2 regions of the Bradyrhizobium sp. CB82 genome follow, and region 2 is predicted to be linked to the other one. Evidence: predicted binding sites of a transcription regulator. Region 2 holds the regulator's gene; the other holds the start of a gene.

Region 1 (7,608 bases), 4.3 Mb from region 2:
CGGCGGCTTACGAAGGCACATCTCACCGTCAAGGAGGGTGGCCTTGCGGCGGCGGTCGAGGCCTATGGCTCGATGCCGACGCCGAACGTGATCGTGATCGAATCCGACGGCACGCGCGACATCCTCGAAGGGCTCGACGATCTCGCCGGCGTCTGCGATCCCGGCACGCGCGTGGTCGTGATCGGCAGTCCCGGCGACGAAGCGCCCTATCGCGAGCTGGTGCGCCGCGGCGTCAACGACTACGTGATCGGGCCGGTCGAGACCATCGACGTGGTGCGCTCGATCTGCAGCCTGTTCTCGGCCTCGGAAGCCATCATCACCGGCCGCGTCATCGCGGTGGTCGGCGCCAAGGGCGGCGTCGGCGCATCAACGGTCGCGCACAATGTGGCCTGGACGATCGCGCGCGATCTGGCGCTCGATTCCGTCGTGATCGATCTCGACCTCGCCTTCGGGACCGCGAGCCTCGACTACAACCAGGATCCGGTGCAGGGCATCGCCAACGCGGTGCTGACGCAGGAGCGCCCGGACACCGCGCTGATGGAGCGTCTGCTCGCCAAATGCACCGAGCGTCTCAGCCTGCTGGCAGCACCAGCCACTCTCGACCGCGTCTATGATTTCGGCGCCGAAGCCTTCGACGCCGTGTTCGATACGCTGCGCATGACCACGCCCTGCATCGTGCTCGACGTGCCCCATCAATGGTCGGGCTGGACGCGCCGCGCGCTGATCAACGCCGACGACATCGTGATCGTGGCCGAGCCAGATCTCGCCAACTTGCGCAACACCAAGAACATGCTGAACGTGCTGAAGGCCGCGCGGCCCAACGATCGCCCGCCGCTCTACTGCCTCAACCAGGTCGGCATGCACAAGCGCGCGGAGATCGAGGTCAAGGCCTTCGCCAAGACCATGGAAAGCCAGCCGGTCGCGGTCATTCCCTTCGATTCAAAACTGTTCTCGACGGCTGCCAATAACGGCCAGATGATCGCGGAGGTCTCCAAGAGCCACCGCACCGCCGAGACGTTCCAGAACCTCGCCAACCGGCTTGCCGGGCGCGGCGAGGTCAAGAAGCCGAGGCAGTCGCTGCTGGCGCCGCTGCTGAAGAAGTTGAAGGGCAAGCCGAAGCGCGCATCCGCACCGCATCGCAAGGCGTCGTAAGCCGGCGCCGAAAGCAGGCGGCGCTATTTCTCCGCCCGCTGCTGCTTCCTGGTGAGGAGCTGCCGCAGCGCCGTGACCTTGGCCTGCGCCTCGTCCGGCGGCAGATCGGCCTTCACGATAGCCTCGGCCTCGGCCTGGCGGCCTTGTAGTCCCACCACGAGCGCGAGATTGGCCCGCACGCGCGCGTCCTGCGGCGCGCGCTCATGGGCACGGCGCAGCGTCTCCTCCGCCTTGGGCAGATTGTTCTGGAGCACGTAGGACAGACCGAGATTGGACAAAACCTGCGGCTCGTCCGGCACGATCTTCAGGGCGCTGCCGTAATATTGCTGCGCCTCCTCGTTGCGACCGAGCTGATCGAGCACCGCGCCTTGCGCCGACAGGATGTGCCAGTCGGGATCCTCCGGCGTATGCGCGCGGCTGAGCACGTCGAAGGCCTGCTGGAAATTGCCGTTGTCGGCGAGCGCACGGCCATAAGCCGCAAGCAGCGGCTTGTTGGCGGAGTGGGTGAGCACGGCCTGCTCGAGCACGGCGACGGCCTGCGAGCGCTGGCCGTTCTCGCGCAGCGCCTTGCCGTATTGCAAGGCAAGTTCGGGATCGCTTGGGGTCGCGCGGTAGCGCTCACGGAGCGCATCGAGATCGGGCTTGGCCTCGCGCGCTTTTTCCGAGTTGGTGCCGAGCGCGCCGGTGACGTCCTCGAGCCCGGTGGTCTGGCAGCCGCAGAGCCCCAGCGCGAGAAGCGCGGACAACAGCCATCGCGCCGGGGAAGAGACGAGGGACGAACGCTGGGACATACTCTGATCTACCGTCGGCGACTGATCGGAGATGCTTTCCCGATTAACGCTAAATTCCCGTTAAGGCGCAGCCCGGCGCCCTATTGTTTGCGCATGATCTCCGCGCAGTCGCGAGGGAAAACCGCTGCACACTTTTCCGGATCATGCGCTGGTTGTGTCACAAGACCCTCATGGTGAGGAGCGCGAAGCGCGTCTCCGGACGATGCTTCGCATCGCCGGGGGAACCATGAAGGCCCGGCTCTCGCCCGCTGCCATCCTTCGAGACGCCCGCCTTCAGCGGCTCCTCAGAGGCTGTGAATCTTTTTGACTGGTCGCAAGCGGTATAGCCGAAAGCTGGTGCTGTGTGATTCTCTTGCGGTGATGGATTCGCAGGAGGGATGATGGCCGCTGATGAATTGTTTGGGGATCTGCCGGAGCAGGCAAAGCCGCAAGCCGGTGCGGCGCCGCTCGCAGCGCCGCGACTTCGTGAGCCCCAACGCGATCAAATCGAGTTGCGAGCAGTGGATATCGAGAGCCTGATCGGGGAAGACCATCCGGTGCGCCTGATCTGGTCCTATGTCGAGGAACTCGACCTGAGTGAGCTGGAGAACCGGATCAAAGCGCGGGGCGATCGGCCTGGTCACCCCGCGACATCGCCGCGGCTTTTGCTGGCGCTGTGGCTCTATGCCACCAGCGAGGGCGTCGGCAGCGCGCGCGCGTTGGAGCGGCTTTGCGAGAGCCATGACGCCTATCGTTGGCTGTGTGGCGGGGTGTCGGTGAACCATCACACGCTGGCGGACTTCCGGGTCGGTTGCGCCGACCTGCTCGACCGGCTGCTTTGCGAGCATTTGGCGGTGCTGGCGAAGGTCGGCCTCGTCAATCTGGAAACGCTGGCGCAGGACGGTGTTCGGGTCCGGGCCAGCGCCGGGGCCGCTTCGTTCCGGCGGGAGGCGACGCTCGATCGGCACCTGGCCTTGGCTGAGGCGGTGGTGGAAGACCTCAAACGCGAGGTTGACGCTCGTTCGGATGCTAGCAATCAGCGCATGAAGGCCGCCAAGGAGCGCGCCGCGCGTGAGCGCAGAGTGCGCGTCAAAGCGGCGCAGACGGCGCTCGCCGAAATCAAGCAGCAGCGCAAGGAGCGCGAAGAAAAGCGCGGCAACGGCAAGAAGCCGAAAGAGCCGCGGGCCTCCACGACGGACGCCGACGCACGGGTCATGAAGATGGCCGACGGCGGCTTCCGCCCCGCCTACAACGTGCAGGTGACGAGTGCCGCCGGCCAGCCGATCGTCGTTGACATCAAGGTCTGCAACACCGGGTCCGACCGCGGCCTGATGCGGCCCATGCTGGAGCGGCAGCGCGCGCGTCCTGGCGGGTTGCCCAAGGACCATCTCGTCGATGGCGGCTTTGGCAGTGCCGAGGACATCGAGTGGGCGCACGCCGAGGGCATCGATATCTTTTGCCCGCCCACTCAATCCAAGCACGGCACCGATCCCCATCTACCGCGACGCGGCGACGGCCCGGGGGTGTTGGCCTGGCGTGCGCGCATGGCGAGCGAAGAGGGCAAGGCCCGATACAAGCCCCGGTCGATTTGCGAGTGCATACATGCCCGCTGGCGCAACTGGGACCTGCGCCAATTGACCGTGCGCGGCTTCGAAAAGGTCCGCGCCGTCGTGCTCTGGTACGCCCTCGCCAACAACATCCTGCAAGGCAACCGCCTCGCTAGCGCATAGAGGAGCGTTCATCGACATCCCCCAACCTCGCCACAGCCGCCCAGCCCACGCGTTGCCACGACGAGGAACTGCCACATCCTTCGATGACCACGCAAAACGAGAAAGATTGGCAAGCTCTCAGGATGAGGGGAATCACAATAAGACTAGTCGATGAATTCGGCGCCGAATTCGCAGCCGATGCGCCAGCGGAGCTGGCACTGGCGGGAATAGTCCGGCGCGAAGATGATGGTGAATTGCGGCGGCACCTCCAGAAACTCCGCCACCACTTTCACGCCGCCATCGGAAATATCCGTGATCGTGCAGTCCCTCGGCAGCGACCCCGCGCCAAGATGAATCTTGGCAAGCCGACTGCACACCCGACGTTCGCTTCTCCGGCGATTTGCTAGCATTTCGATTATTCACTTGTTAGATCACGGCCCATCCCGCGCTCCTACACTTAGCGAACATTCGTTGGGATGTGCTGAGCGGATCGGCTCGCATTCGAGGCTTACTGTCCCCGTCCCGTTTACGCCTCGTTAGGAAATGCGCGGGGGCCGGGACATATGTTCCCGTATTGTTCTTGCCAGCCGATCGGCCGCCTGCTACCCTCGATTGTGTACGAAAGCAGGCTGGTTCGAGCATGGTTCAGCGGGTTTCTACTGTCGCCTTTGAGGGGATCGAGGCCCGCGCGGTCGACGTGCAGGTGCAGGTCGCGCCTGGCCTGCCGGCCTTTGCCATTGTCGGTCTTCCGGACAAGGCGGTCTCGGAGGCGCGCGAGCGGGTGCGCTCGGCGCTGATCGCCTCGGGCCTGGCGCTGCCGGCGCGGCGGATCATCGTCAATCTGGCGCCGGCCGATCTGCCCAAGGAAGGCAGCCATTACGACCTGCCGATCGCGCTCGGGCTGATGGCGGCGATCGGCGCCATCCCGCCGGATGCCCTCGCCGGCTTTACGGTGCTGGGCGAGCTCGGCCTCGACGGCTCGATCGCGCCGGTTGCCGGCGTGCTGCCGGCGGCGATCGGCGCCAATGCCCGCGAGGAAGGTTTGATTTGTCCGGCGGCCTGCGGCTCGGAAGCCGCCTGGGCGAGCCCGGATATCCAGATCATCGCCGCCAGCTCGCTGATCCAGATCGCCAACCACTTCAAGGGCACGCAGGTGCTGTCGCGGCCCTCGCCGAAGGTGCATGAGGCGGCCGCCTCCCCGCTCGATCTGCGCGACATCAAGGGCCAGGAGAGCGCCAAGCGCGCGTTGGAGATCGCGGCGGCAGGCGGACATCACCTGCTGATGATCGGCGCCCCAGGCGCCGGCAAATCGATGCTGGCCGCGCGCCTGCCCTCGATCCTGCCGCCGCTGTCGCCGGGCGAACTTTTGGAGGTCTCGATGATCGCCTCCGTCGCCGGCGAGATCGAAGGCGGCGCGCTGACCGCACGGCGGCCGTTCCGCTCGCCGCATCATTCCGCCAGCATGGCCGCGCTGACCGGAGGCGGCATGCGCGCAAAACCCGGCGAGATCTCGCTGGCACATCAGGGCGTGCTGTTTCTCGACGAGCTTCCTGAGTTCGATCCGCGCGTGCTGGATTCGCTGCGCCAGCCGCTGGAAAACGGCGAGGTCTCGGTGTCGCGCGCCAATCATCGCGTCACCTACCCTGCCCGCTTCATGCTGGTCGCGGCAATGAACCCGTGCCGCTGCGGCAACGCGTTCGAGCCCGGCTATGCCTGCAAGCGCGGCCGCATCGATCGCTGCACGGCGGACTACCAGGCGCGCATCTCGGGTCCGCTGATGGACCGCATCGATCTGCGCATCGAGGTGCCTGCGGTGACGGCTGCCGACCTGATCCTGCCGCCGTCGGCGGAAGGCTCGACCGAGGTCGCCGCACGCGTCGCCGCTGCCCGTGACATTCAGCTCGCGCGTTATCAGGCCGCAGGACTGCCAAACGTGCGCACCAATGCCGAGGCGCCGGCCGCGGTGCTCGAGGAAATTGCCAAACCCGATGCGCAGGGCCAGAAGCTGCTGCGCGATGCCGCCGAGACCATGCGACTGTCGGCGCGCGGCTATCATCGCGTGCTGAGGGTGGCGCGCACGCTGGCCGACCTCGACAACGCCGACAAAATCGGCCGGCTGCATCTCGCCGAGGCCCTCTCCTACCGCGCACTCGCGGAGGATGTGCGCCAGATGGCGTGACGCGCATGCGTATATCAACCCGGCAGTAACGAGTTTCCTTTACGCTCTGCAAACCATAAAGGCCCACGCGTTTCCACGAGCTCCTCCTGAGTTCACTTGGGGCCTCAGGCGAGTAGAGTGTCATGTTGCGTTTCAAGGTTCTGGCTTCGGTTGTTCCCTTGATGGCGGCGGCGGTGCTGGCGCGCGGCGGGCCCGGGACTCCATCGCACCCCTGCATCGTCGTCGGCGAAACCCCGGTCGAGCTCGCTTCCGTTCCCTGGTCTGCCGGCCTGCACGTCGCCTTCACCGACGATCCCGCCCACGCCACCGTCCGCGTCCAGATCACCGAGACGGCGGAAGCTGCGGATTTCGTCCTGGTCGACGACGGGCCGACCGCGGAGACGGACGCCTGCCAGGCCAGCGCGGCAACGCGCCTCGTCGCGATCTCCGCGCATCCGAGCAGCGCCGATCCGGTGATCTATCTCTTCAGCGCGGGGCCGGCCGACTACCACATCTATGTGCGGTCGAAGACGTTCTCCGCCCGCGATGCCGCCGCGCTGATCGTCGGCGCTGCCGGCGAACATCGCCATCTTCAGGCGGCCTCGCTCTGAGCCGTTAACGTCTCATCAACCCTGTTTCGAGCCGGCTGCAAAACCTCAAACTGTTCGCAAGGTCGAGCGACGCATCGTCACCGAGGGCGGGCAAAAGAATTCTAGGCAGAGTCAGGATCTTTGGCGATGGGTCGGTCGTTCCGGATCAAGGTGCACATGCGCCGCTTCAGGCGCCGCCATCCCAGGATCGCCTTCGCGATCCGCTCCTTCATGATCTTTTCGGCAACGTTCGGCGGCGCCTATGGCTTCATCGCCGGCAGCCGGGCCGAGAAGTCCGGCTACGATCCCAACGCCTTTGCCATCGGCGCGAGCTTCCTGTTCGCCCTCGCCTGCCTTGGACTCGCCACGCTCAGCATGCGGCTGCGCTTCGTCAACAAAAGGCTGCGCACGCTCGCAACGCATAACGAGGCGCTGGTCGATCGCAATTGGGAGCTCAAGGAGGCCGAAGAGCGCGCGCGCAGTCTCTTCGAATCGCAGGGTGATCTGATCGTGCTGCGCGATCACCAGGGACGCATCACCTTCGCCAACGACGCCTATTGCGAGCTTGCCGGGCAGGCCCGCAGTACGTTGGTCGGCACGCGCTTCAATTTCGACGTGCTGGAGCAGGGCGACGCCGCGCTCGAGAGCAACGGCACGCGCATCCACGACCAGAAGATCGCGACCCCTATCGGCGCCCGCTGGATCGCCTGGCGCGAGGGCTTTGTGCGGCTGGATGCCGGTCAGCCGGCCGAGCTCCAGAGCGTCGGCCGTGACGTCACCGATCGCACCGAGACCGAACGCGCGCTCACCGAGGCCCGCGACCAGGCGGACGCGGCCAACCGCGCCAAGTCGCGTTTTCTCGCAATGGCCAGCCACGAGATCCGCACCCCGCTCAACGGCATCATCGGCATGAGCAGCCTGTTGCTCGACACCACGCTGACGGCGGAGCAGACGACCTATGCGCGGGCCGTGAAAACCTCCGGCGAAGCGCTGACCGCGCTGATCGAGGAACTGCTCGACTATTCCAAGATCGAGGCGGGCAAGCTCGACCTCGAACAGCGTGCCTTCGCTTTGTCGACGCTGGTCGAGGAGATCACCGAGCTGCTCGCGCCGCGCGCGCAGGCAAAAAACCTCGAGATCGCGGCCTATGTCGACGAGCGCCTGCCGCTCGACATCGTCGGCGATGCCGCGCGGCTGCGCCAGGTGCTGCTCAATCTCGCCGGCAATGC
Region 2 (7,608 bases):
CGCTGCCGGTGCCTAGCGGGATGATCGTCTGCACCGAGCCCTTGCCGAACGAGCGCGTGCCGATCAGCGTGGCGCGCTTGTGGTCATGCAGCGCGCCGGCCACGATCTCGGACGCCGAAGCCGAGCCGCCGTTGATCAGCACCACCAGCGGCTTGCCCTTGGTGAGGTCGCCGCCATGCGCGGTGAAGCGCTGGGTCTCTTCCGGGTTCCGGCCGCGGGTCGACACCACCTCGCCGCGGGCGAGGAAGGCGCTCGACACCGAGACCGCCTGGTCGAGCAGGCCGCCCGGATTGTTGCGGAGATCGACGACGTAGCCTGCAAGCTTCTCCTGCGGGATGTCCTTGGAGATCGACGCAATCGCCTTGCGCAGGCCGTCGGTGGTCTGCTCGTTGAACGAGGTGACGCGGATGTAGCCGATATCGCCGTTCTCGGTGTGGAACCGGACCGGGCGCACATGGATGATCTCGCGCGTGATCGCGACGTCGAGCGGCGCGTCGGCGCCCTTGCGCACGATGGTGAGCTTGGTCTTGGTGTCGACCGGGCCCTTCATCTTGTTGACGGCCTGCTCGAGCGTCATGCCCAACACCGCCTCGCCGTCGATCTTGCTGATGAGGTCGCCGGACAGCAGACCGGCCTTTGAGGCCGGCGTGTCGTCGATGGGCGCCACGACCTTGACGAGGCCCTCCTCCATCGTGACCTCGATGCCAAGCCCGCCGAACTCGCCGGAGGTGGTCTCCTGCATCTCGGTCCAGGCCTTGTCGTTCATGTAGCGCGAATGCGGATCGAGCGAGGTCACCATGCCGTTGATGGCGCCCTCGATCAGCTTGGCATTGTCGGGCTTTTCGACGTAGCTCCCCTTGACCCGCTCGAAGACCTCACCGAACAGGTTCAGTTGCGAATAGGCATCGTCCGCGCCCGCCGCCGCTTTTGCCACCCATTGCCCGTCTTGCGGAGAGGTTGCCAGCAGGGTCAAACACGCGCCGGTCAGCGCGCCGAGGGGGAACAGCAGGGTTTTCCGCATGGATTGATTGGCCTTTTCGCTGGCGGTTGGGAGGCGCCATGCAAAATGGCGATCCAGCCCGTTTCTCACAATACCATTCTGGTTTCTTCAAGGCCGGTCCGCCACGTCGACCAGTATCCGGCAAAAATCCCTACGCTCTTGGCCTAAACTTTTGGCAACGTCGCCGGCCGGTCTGCGCGAGGCGGGAAACGCCCGGCCGCTCATGCGCTTAAGCTATGCGATTTTGGGATGGTTTTGGCGGGCCGAAACGGTTAGGCGATGGAATAGGGCTTCAAATTCTCGGGAGGATAACAATGAACGAAGCGCCCCGCATCCGGCCTCAACGAAACGTCGAACTCGGCGCCAGCGACGAGCCGTTCCAGAACCTGCACGAATTCATTCGCAAGGCGCGCTCCAACCTCAACCAGAATGCCTGGGACTATATCGTCGGCGCCGCCGAGACCGAGACCACGATGCGCCGCAACCGCATGGCGCTGGACGAGATCGCCTTCCGCCCCCGCGTGCTGCGCGACATGCGCAACGTCGATGGTTCCGTCGAGCAGTTCGGCCGCAAGATGCGTCTGCCGGTCGTGCTGGCGCCGGTCGGCGCCCTCGAGATCTTCGATCCGCATGGCGCGGCTTCCGTCGCGCGCGGCGCCGGCGCCTTCGGCGCGGCGCATATGCTGAGCTCTGTGTCCGACCCGGGCCTCGAGAAGACCGCGGAAGCGGCTCCCGATGCACTGCGCTTCTACCAGCTCTACGTCCGCGGCGATGACGCCTTCGTCGAGGATGTCGTCGCCCGCGCGGTGAAAAATACCTATGCCGCGTTCTGCCTGACCGTCGACACCGCCCATTACAGCCGTCGTGAACGCGACATCGCCAAGCGCTATGTTCGCGAGAGCCGGCTGCGCGCCACCGGCGGCGACTACCAGAAGGGCCTGGAGTGGCGGACGGTGAAGCTGATCAAGGACAAGTTCGATGTTCCGCTCGTCATCAAGGGCATCGCGACGGCCGAGGACGCGCTGATCGCGCTCGATCACGGCGTCGAGTGGATCTATGTCTCCAACCATGGGGGCCGCCAGCTCGATCACGGCCGCGGCGCCATGCATGTGCTGCCGGAGATCGTCGATGCCGTGAAGGGACGCGCGCAGATCATGGTCGACGGCGGCTTCTGCCGCGGCACCGATATCGTCAAGGCGATCGCCATGGGCGCGGACCTCGTCGGCATCGGACGCCTGCAGTGCTGGGCGCTGGCTGCGGCCGGCCAAGCCGGCATCACGCGGATGCTCGAGCTGCTGGAAGACGAAGTGCTGCGCTGTCTCGGGCTGCTCGGCGCCACCTCGTTTGCCGAAGTGAACGCATCCAGCCTGCATCCGGCGACTGCCACCAACGCGCCGAGCGTGTTCAGCGCGTTCCCGTTGCTCGATATCGAGCCCTATCGTTACTGAAAGGACGCAATGACCTCCCTCCTCTCTCCCGGCAGCGCGGATGCGCTTCTGTTCGATATCGGTCGCGTGGTTCTCGACATCGATTTCTCCAAGGCGATCACCTGCTGGGCGGGACACGCCGGCTGCGAACCGCAATCGATCGTGGCGCGCTATGTCCGCGACGAGGCCTATCGGCTGCATGAGATGGGCAAGATCACCGACGAGGCCTATTTCGACTCGCTGCGGCGCTCGCTGGGGATCGAAATTTCCGACGCGCAGTTCCTGGAGGGGTGGAATGCGATCTTCGCGGGCGAGATGCCCGACATCGCAAGCCTGTTGCCGCGCGCTGCGAAGCACGTGCCGCTCTACGCCTTTTCCAACACCAACCGGCCGCATGTGGAATATTTCTCGAGGGAATATGCCGACGTGCTCGGCCATTTCCGCGAGCTGTATCTGTCCTCGAGCATCGGCCTGCGCAAACCCGATGCGGAGGCCTTCGACCATGTCGTCGCCGCGATCGGAGTACCCGCCGAGCGAATCGTGTTCTTCGACGATCTCGCTGAAAATATCGAAGGCGCGCGGGCACGAGGGCTGACCGCGGTTCACGTGACATCGCCTCACGACGTCGGTGAGGCGCTGAAGGCGCTGGGCTTCTAGGCGGCCGCATTGCTGCGGTCGCTCGCAGTCTCGTTCCCGCCGGATCCAGGAACTTTTTCAGCAAGATGTGGAACCAAGTCACTCTGTGTATTTTTGCACAGAGTTCCCGGAACGGATCTGCCACTCCGGAGTCATATGCCCGTTGGGTTTCTCTACGACGGATGCGTAACGTGTTGGGCAAGACCTACTTCAACAAGCAAGCCTCGATCCTTCTCAAATTCGCCAAGTCAACGTCGAATTCGCAGCTCTCCGCCAAGCTGGTGAGCAAGGCGGCCGATCTGAAAGCGCAGGCTGATCCGCTGCCGGAGAAGGATGTCGGACTGAGGGCGCCCGACGTCGATCCGGACAACGAAACGGGAGCCTCCTGATGTTAGCCGTGAGCCTGGTCGTCGCCGTGGCATGTCTGGCCACCGTCATTCCCGTCTTTCTCGTCATCGAAACGATCACGCGGCGACCCCGGTAAGCACTTTCGACCCACGAGTTGGTCCAGTCGCCACCTTGCGCCCGTATGGTCTCGACTTCCCCCCGGCCGCGCGCCATCGATCCCGGCATCCCCCGTCGCGGTGCCTCGCTCTCCCTCCCCGCGCTACACCGTCGAAACGACAAGCCCATCACTTCCGCCCCGTCTGCCTGTCTTTTGCTTCGACGCCTGCACTCGGCTAGAACGCTGAGCCCGACCGGGATGTTGATTTTCCATGCAGGAGTTTTGTCCGTGGCCCTGATGCCGGTGTCTGATGCGCTCGCGGCAGTGCTGGCGGGCGTCGAGCCCGTGGCGGAGGAGATGGTCGCACTGGAAGCCGCCTACCATCGCGTGCTGGCGCGCGATGTGGCGGCGCGGCGCACGCAGCCGCCGCAGGCGATGTCGGCAATGGACGGCTATGCGGTGCGCGCGGCCGATGCGGCGACGGTGGACGCAGAGCTCACCGTGATCGGCGAGGTCGCGGCCGGTCGACCGTTCACCGGCGTGGTGGGCGCGGGTGAAGCAGTGCGGATCTTCACCGGCGGCGTGGTCCCCGATGGCGCCGATGCGGTGGTGATCCAGGAAGACACGGTCGCCGACGACAGGCGCGTCACGATCAAGGAGGCCGCGATCGTTGGTCGGCACATCCGTCCGGCCGGCGTCGATTTCCACGAGGGCGAGGTGCTTCTGAGGACAGGAGCCCGGCTCACCGAACGAGACCTGTCGCTGGCGGCCGGCATGAACCACCCGGCGCTTGCCGTCCGCCGCCGGCCCAAGGTCGCGATCCTCGCGACCGGCGACGAGCTGGTGATGCCGGGTTCGACGCCCGGCGCGGGCCAGATCGTCTTTTCCAACGGCTACGCCCTGCATGCACTGGCGCGGGCCGAGGGTGCCGAAACGATCGATCTCGGCATTGCCGCCGATACCGTTGCGGCGACCACGGCCGGCATCCGCCGGGGCCGCGAGAGCGGCGCCGACATCCTGATCACGACCGGCGGGGCTTCGGTCGGCGACCACGATCTGGTCAGGCCGGCGCTTCAGGCCGAAGGCTTCGAGATGGCGTTCTGGAAGATTGCGATGCGGCCGGGCAAGCCGATGATGCACGGCCACCTCGGCGCGATGCGGGTGATCGGCCTGCCCGGCAATCCGGTCTCGTCTTATGTCTGCGGCTTCCTGTTCATGGTGCCATTGATTCGCGCGCTTGCAGGCCGCTCTGGCGTCCATCACCGCCGCGAGCGCGCCGTGCTTGGGTGCGACGTCGGGCCTAACGACGTCCGCGAGGACTATCTGCGCGCCCGGCTCGAGGAGCGCGAGGACGGCACGCTGGTGGCCCTTCCCGTCAACCACCAGGACTCCTCGCTGCTTGCGAATCTTGCTGCCGCACAAGCACTTCTCGTGCGCGCACCGTTCGCGCCGAAGGCCGAGGCAGGCACACCTTGCGAGGTGTTGCGGCTGCCCTTGTAAGGGCGATCTGATTCGCGCATGACGCGAACTTCGCTGCGTTCACCCAAAATTAAGTGGTTGCGGAACACATATCGAACATATAGTGTCCGTTCATGATTTGTTTCGAGCATCTAGCGGCTTCTGCTGAATCCGACGTCTCGGAATCGAACGACGTCAACCGGGGGACTTGGTCGAGATGTTAACGCGCAAACAATACGAGCTTCTGCGGTTCATCAGTGAGCGCCTCAAGGAAAGCGGCGTGCCGCCCTCCTTCGACGAAATGAAGGACGCGCTGGATCTGCGCTCGAAGTCGGGCATCCACCGCCTGATCACCGCGCTCGAAGAGCGCGGCTTCATCCGTCGTCTGCCCAATCGCGCGCGCGCCATCGAGGTCATCAAGCTGCCCGAGCTTCAGGCGGCAGGCGCCGGCCGCCGCGGCTTCACGCCGAGCGTCATCGAGGGCAATCTCGGCAAGGTGCGGGGCCCAAGCGCTCCCGCCGACGAGGGCGAGCGTCCGGTCGCCGTGCCCGTGATGGGACGGATCGCGGCCGGTACGCCGATCGAGGCATTGCAAACCCGTAGCCACACCATCAGCGTCCCTCCGGACATGCTCGGCTCGGGCGAGCACTACGCGCTCGAAGTGCGCGGCGATTCGATGGTCGATGCTGGCATCCTGGATGGCGACATGGCGCTGATCCAGCGCAACGAGACCGCCGATACCGGCGACATCGTGGTGGCGCTGATCGACGACGAGGAGGCAACGCTCAAGCGCTTTCGCCGCCGCGGTGCGTCGATCGCGCTGGAGCCCGCCAACACCGCCTATGAGGTGCGCATCCTGCCGCCGAACCGGGTGAAGATTCAGGGCAAACTGATCGGGCTGTACCGGAAGTATTGATTGCCCTCGTCCGGCAGATTGCCGGTCATCGCGCGGCGCCGCGGGGCGGACGGATTGTCCGCTCCGGGTGGATAGCATTTTCGCTTCCTCCGATTATCCCCACACCCTGCGCAGAGCCACATCCTCGAGCGCTGCAGGCGCGAAAGCGCTTTGCACAATGCAGAGGACAAAGCCATGCGACAGATGATTTTCAGCGTGATCTCGGCAGCGCCTTGATCGCGGGATCGGCTTCCGCGAGCGACGCAGCGCAGCACCACCATGCCGTCCGCAAGACGGAGCACGCGGCAAGCGCGCCATTCCGCAATTGCAGCAATGCGATCGCACCTGCCGCGCCGGCGAGGTGGCCCCCTACGGGGTACTCGGCTCCTGCCGGCCAGTGATAAAAGCTCGGATGTGTGAATGGTGTAAACCAAGATAGAGTCGCAGCGAGAGGCTTTGTTCCTCGTTCGCCGGGAAAGATCAGGAAAGATAATGTGATCGGGCGGCGCGCAGACGGGCCGCAGATTTGCCCACAAACGCGATACACTCGAAGGCTTCCACTCTGATAGAGGCCTGCGCCTCCGGGGGGCGCGGACCTGCTATCTCGCATGAGGAGCACTCCGATGTGTGACTACAGCCTACATGCCGTTGCGACCCGCCCCGCTCAAGTCGGCGAGACGATCGTCACGACAACTTTCCGCGGCACCTCGACGCGTGGATTTGCGTCGGAGCGTGATCTCTCGGTTGCCGTCTGCCTCCTGCCCGGCACCGAGCTCGCCTTCGCCGACAACGTCCGCTACGACAATCGCTGGATCTGGACGCGCACCGTCAACTCCCGCGTCGGCAAGTTCGGCAAGGTCGATCCGCACATTCCTGATCGTCATCATGATGCGATCGAATTCCCCGACGGCAACTACGTGCTGGTGACGCAACTCGTCGAAGGCCAGCGTGCCACCGTTCTGCAATTGCCGGTGACGCAGCCGCTCGGCGAGAAGACAGAGCAGCCGGCCGTCGAGCAGCACACGACCACGACGACCCCGACACGTCTGCCGATCGGCTGACGCGTCTTTTAATCCTCGGCCTGCAGGTCGGCCTCCGACGGCGTAGCGTCCTTGCTGTGTAACGTGGCCGGCCGCGGTGCGAGGCTGAGCTCGAAATCGCTATCGCCGGCCCCGGCCGGCGACCAGGGGCGGTTTGCGCCCCTTGCTTTTGCCGTTTGCAGCGTGAACCCGTCGCCGCTCCGCGACAGCGCGAGGGCGCCCTGCGTCTTCAGACGCTCGCGATCCACGACCATCGCCGCGCAATCTGGCGCGGACGGTTTCACCGTCACCACCAGCGCTGCCCGGCCGCAATCATCCGCTAGCGCATCGACGCGCAGCGAGAGCGCGACCAGGCGACCATCGGCGAGCGGCGTTACGCAGCCGGCCTCGTCGCATGAGACGCCGTGGGCGAGCGAGGTATCGGTCGCGCTGCGCGGATCGGCATCGGCGGCAAGCCACTCCTTGAGGAGGAAATTGTCCTTGCCGGTCCGGATCAGGTGCAGCCGGCCGTCCTTGCCGCGCACCGCGACGCTGTGGCCATCGCCTGCGATCAGGATGTCGGGCTGGCGCATATGCAGCGCCCAGCCAAGCGCGAGCGCCAGCACGATGACGCCGGTCCAGCGCAGCGGCGTCCGCAACAGGCCCATCACGATGAGGCCGATGCTGGCGGCAATCAACGGTCCGGTACCGAATGCCGCGACGCGGCC

The links. The regulator LexA, encoded in region 2, represses DNA repair genes until DNA is damaged. The targets are predictions, from matches to a motif close to TGTTCNNNNTGTGTTCNG.
Region 1: QA640_RS00870 (YifB family Mg chelatase-like AAA ATPase) is a predicted target of LexA. The motif match lies at 4,196-4,213, and genes of this name have one in related genera.

The regions. Positions count from the first base shown of each region.
Region 1 covers NZ_CP121650.1:190,348-197,955, reverse strand. Annotated here, with positions in the region: gene QA640_RS00890 (AAA family ATPase) at 1-1,152, shown strand, start outside; gene QA640_RS00885 (tetratricopeptide repeat protein) at 1,176-1,943, opposite strand; gene QA640_RS00880 (IS1182 family transposase) at 2,321-3,652, shown strand; gene QA640_RS00875 (PilZ domain-containing protein) at 3,796-4,041, opposite strand; gene QA640_RS00870 (YifB family Mg chelatase-like AAA ATPase) at 4,272-5,810, shown strand; gene QA640_RS00865 (hypothetical protein) at 5,933-6,400, shown strand; gene QA640_RS00860 (ATP-binding protein) at 6,527-7,608, shown strand, end outside.
Region 2 covers NZ_CP121650.1:5,141,257-5,148,864, forward strand. Annotated here, with positions in the region: gene QA640_RS25040 (S41 family peptidase) at 1-1,021, opposite strand, end outside; gene QA640_RS25045 (alpha-hydroxy acid oxidase) at 1,315-2,448, shown strand; gene QA640_RS25050 (HAD-IA family hydrolase) at 2,458-3,084, shown strand; gene QA640_RS25055 (hypothetical protein) at 3,246-3,452, shown strand; gene glp (gephyrin-like molybdotransferase Glp) at 3,797-5,008, shown strand; gene lexA (transcriptional repressor LexA) at 5,184-5,882, shown strand; gene QA640_RS25070 (hypothetical protein) at 6,485-6,922, shown strand; partial or broken gene QA640_RS25075 (ComEC/Rec2 family competence protein) at 6,931-7,608, opposite strand, start outside.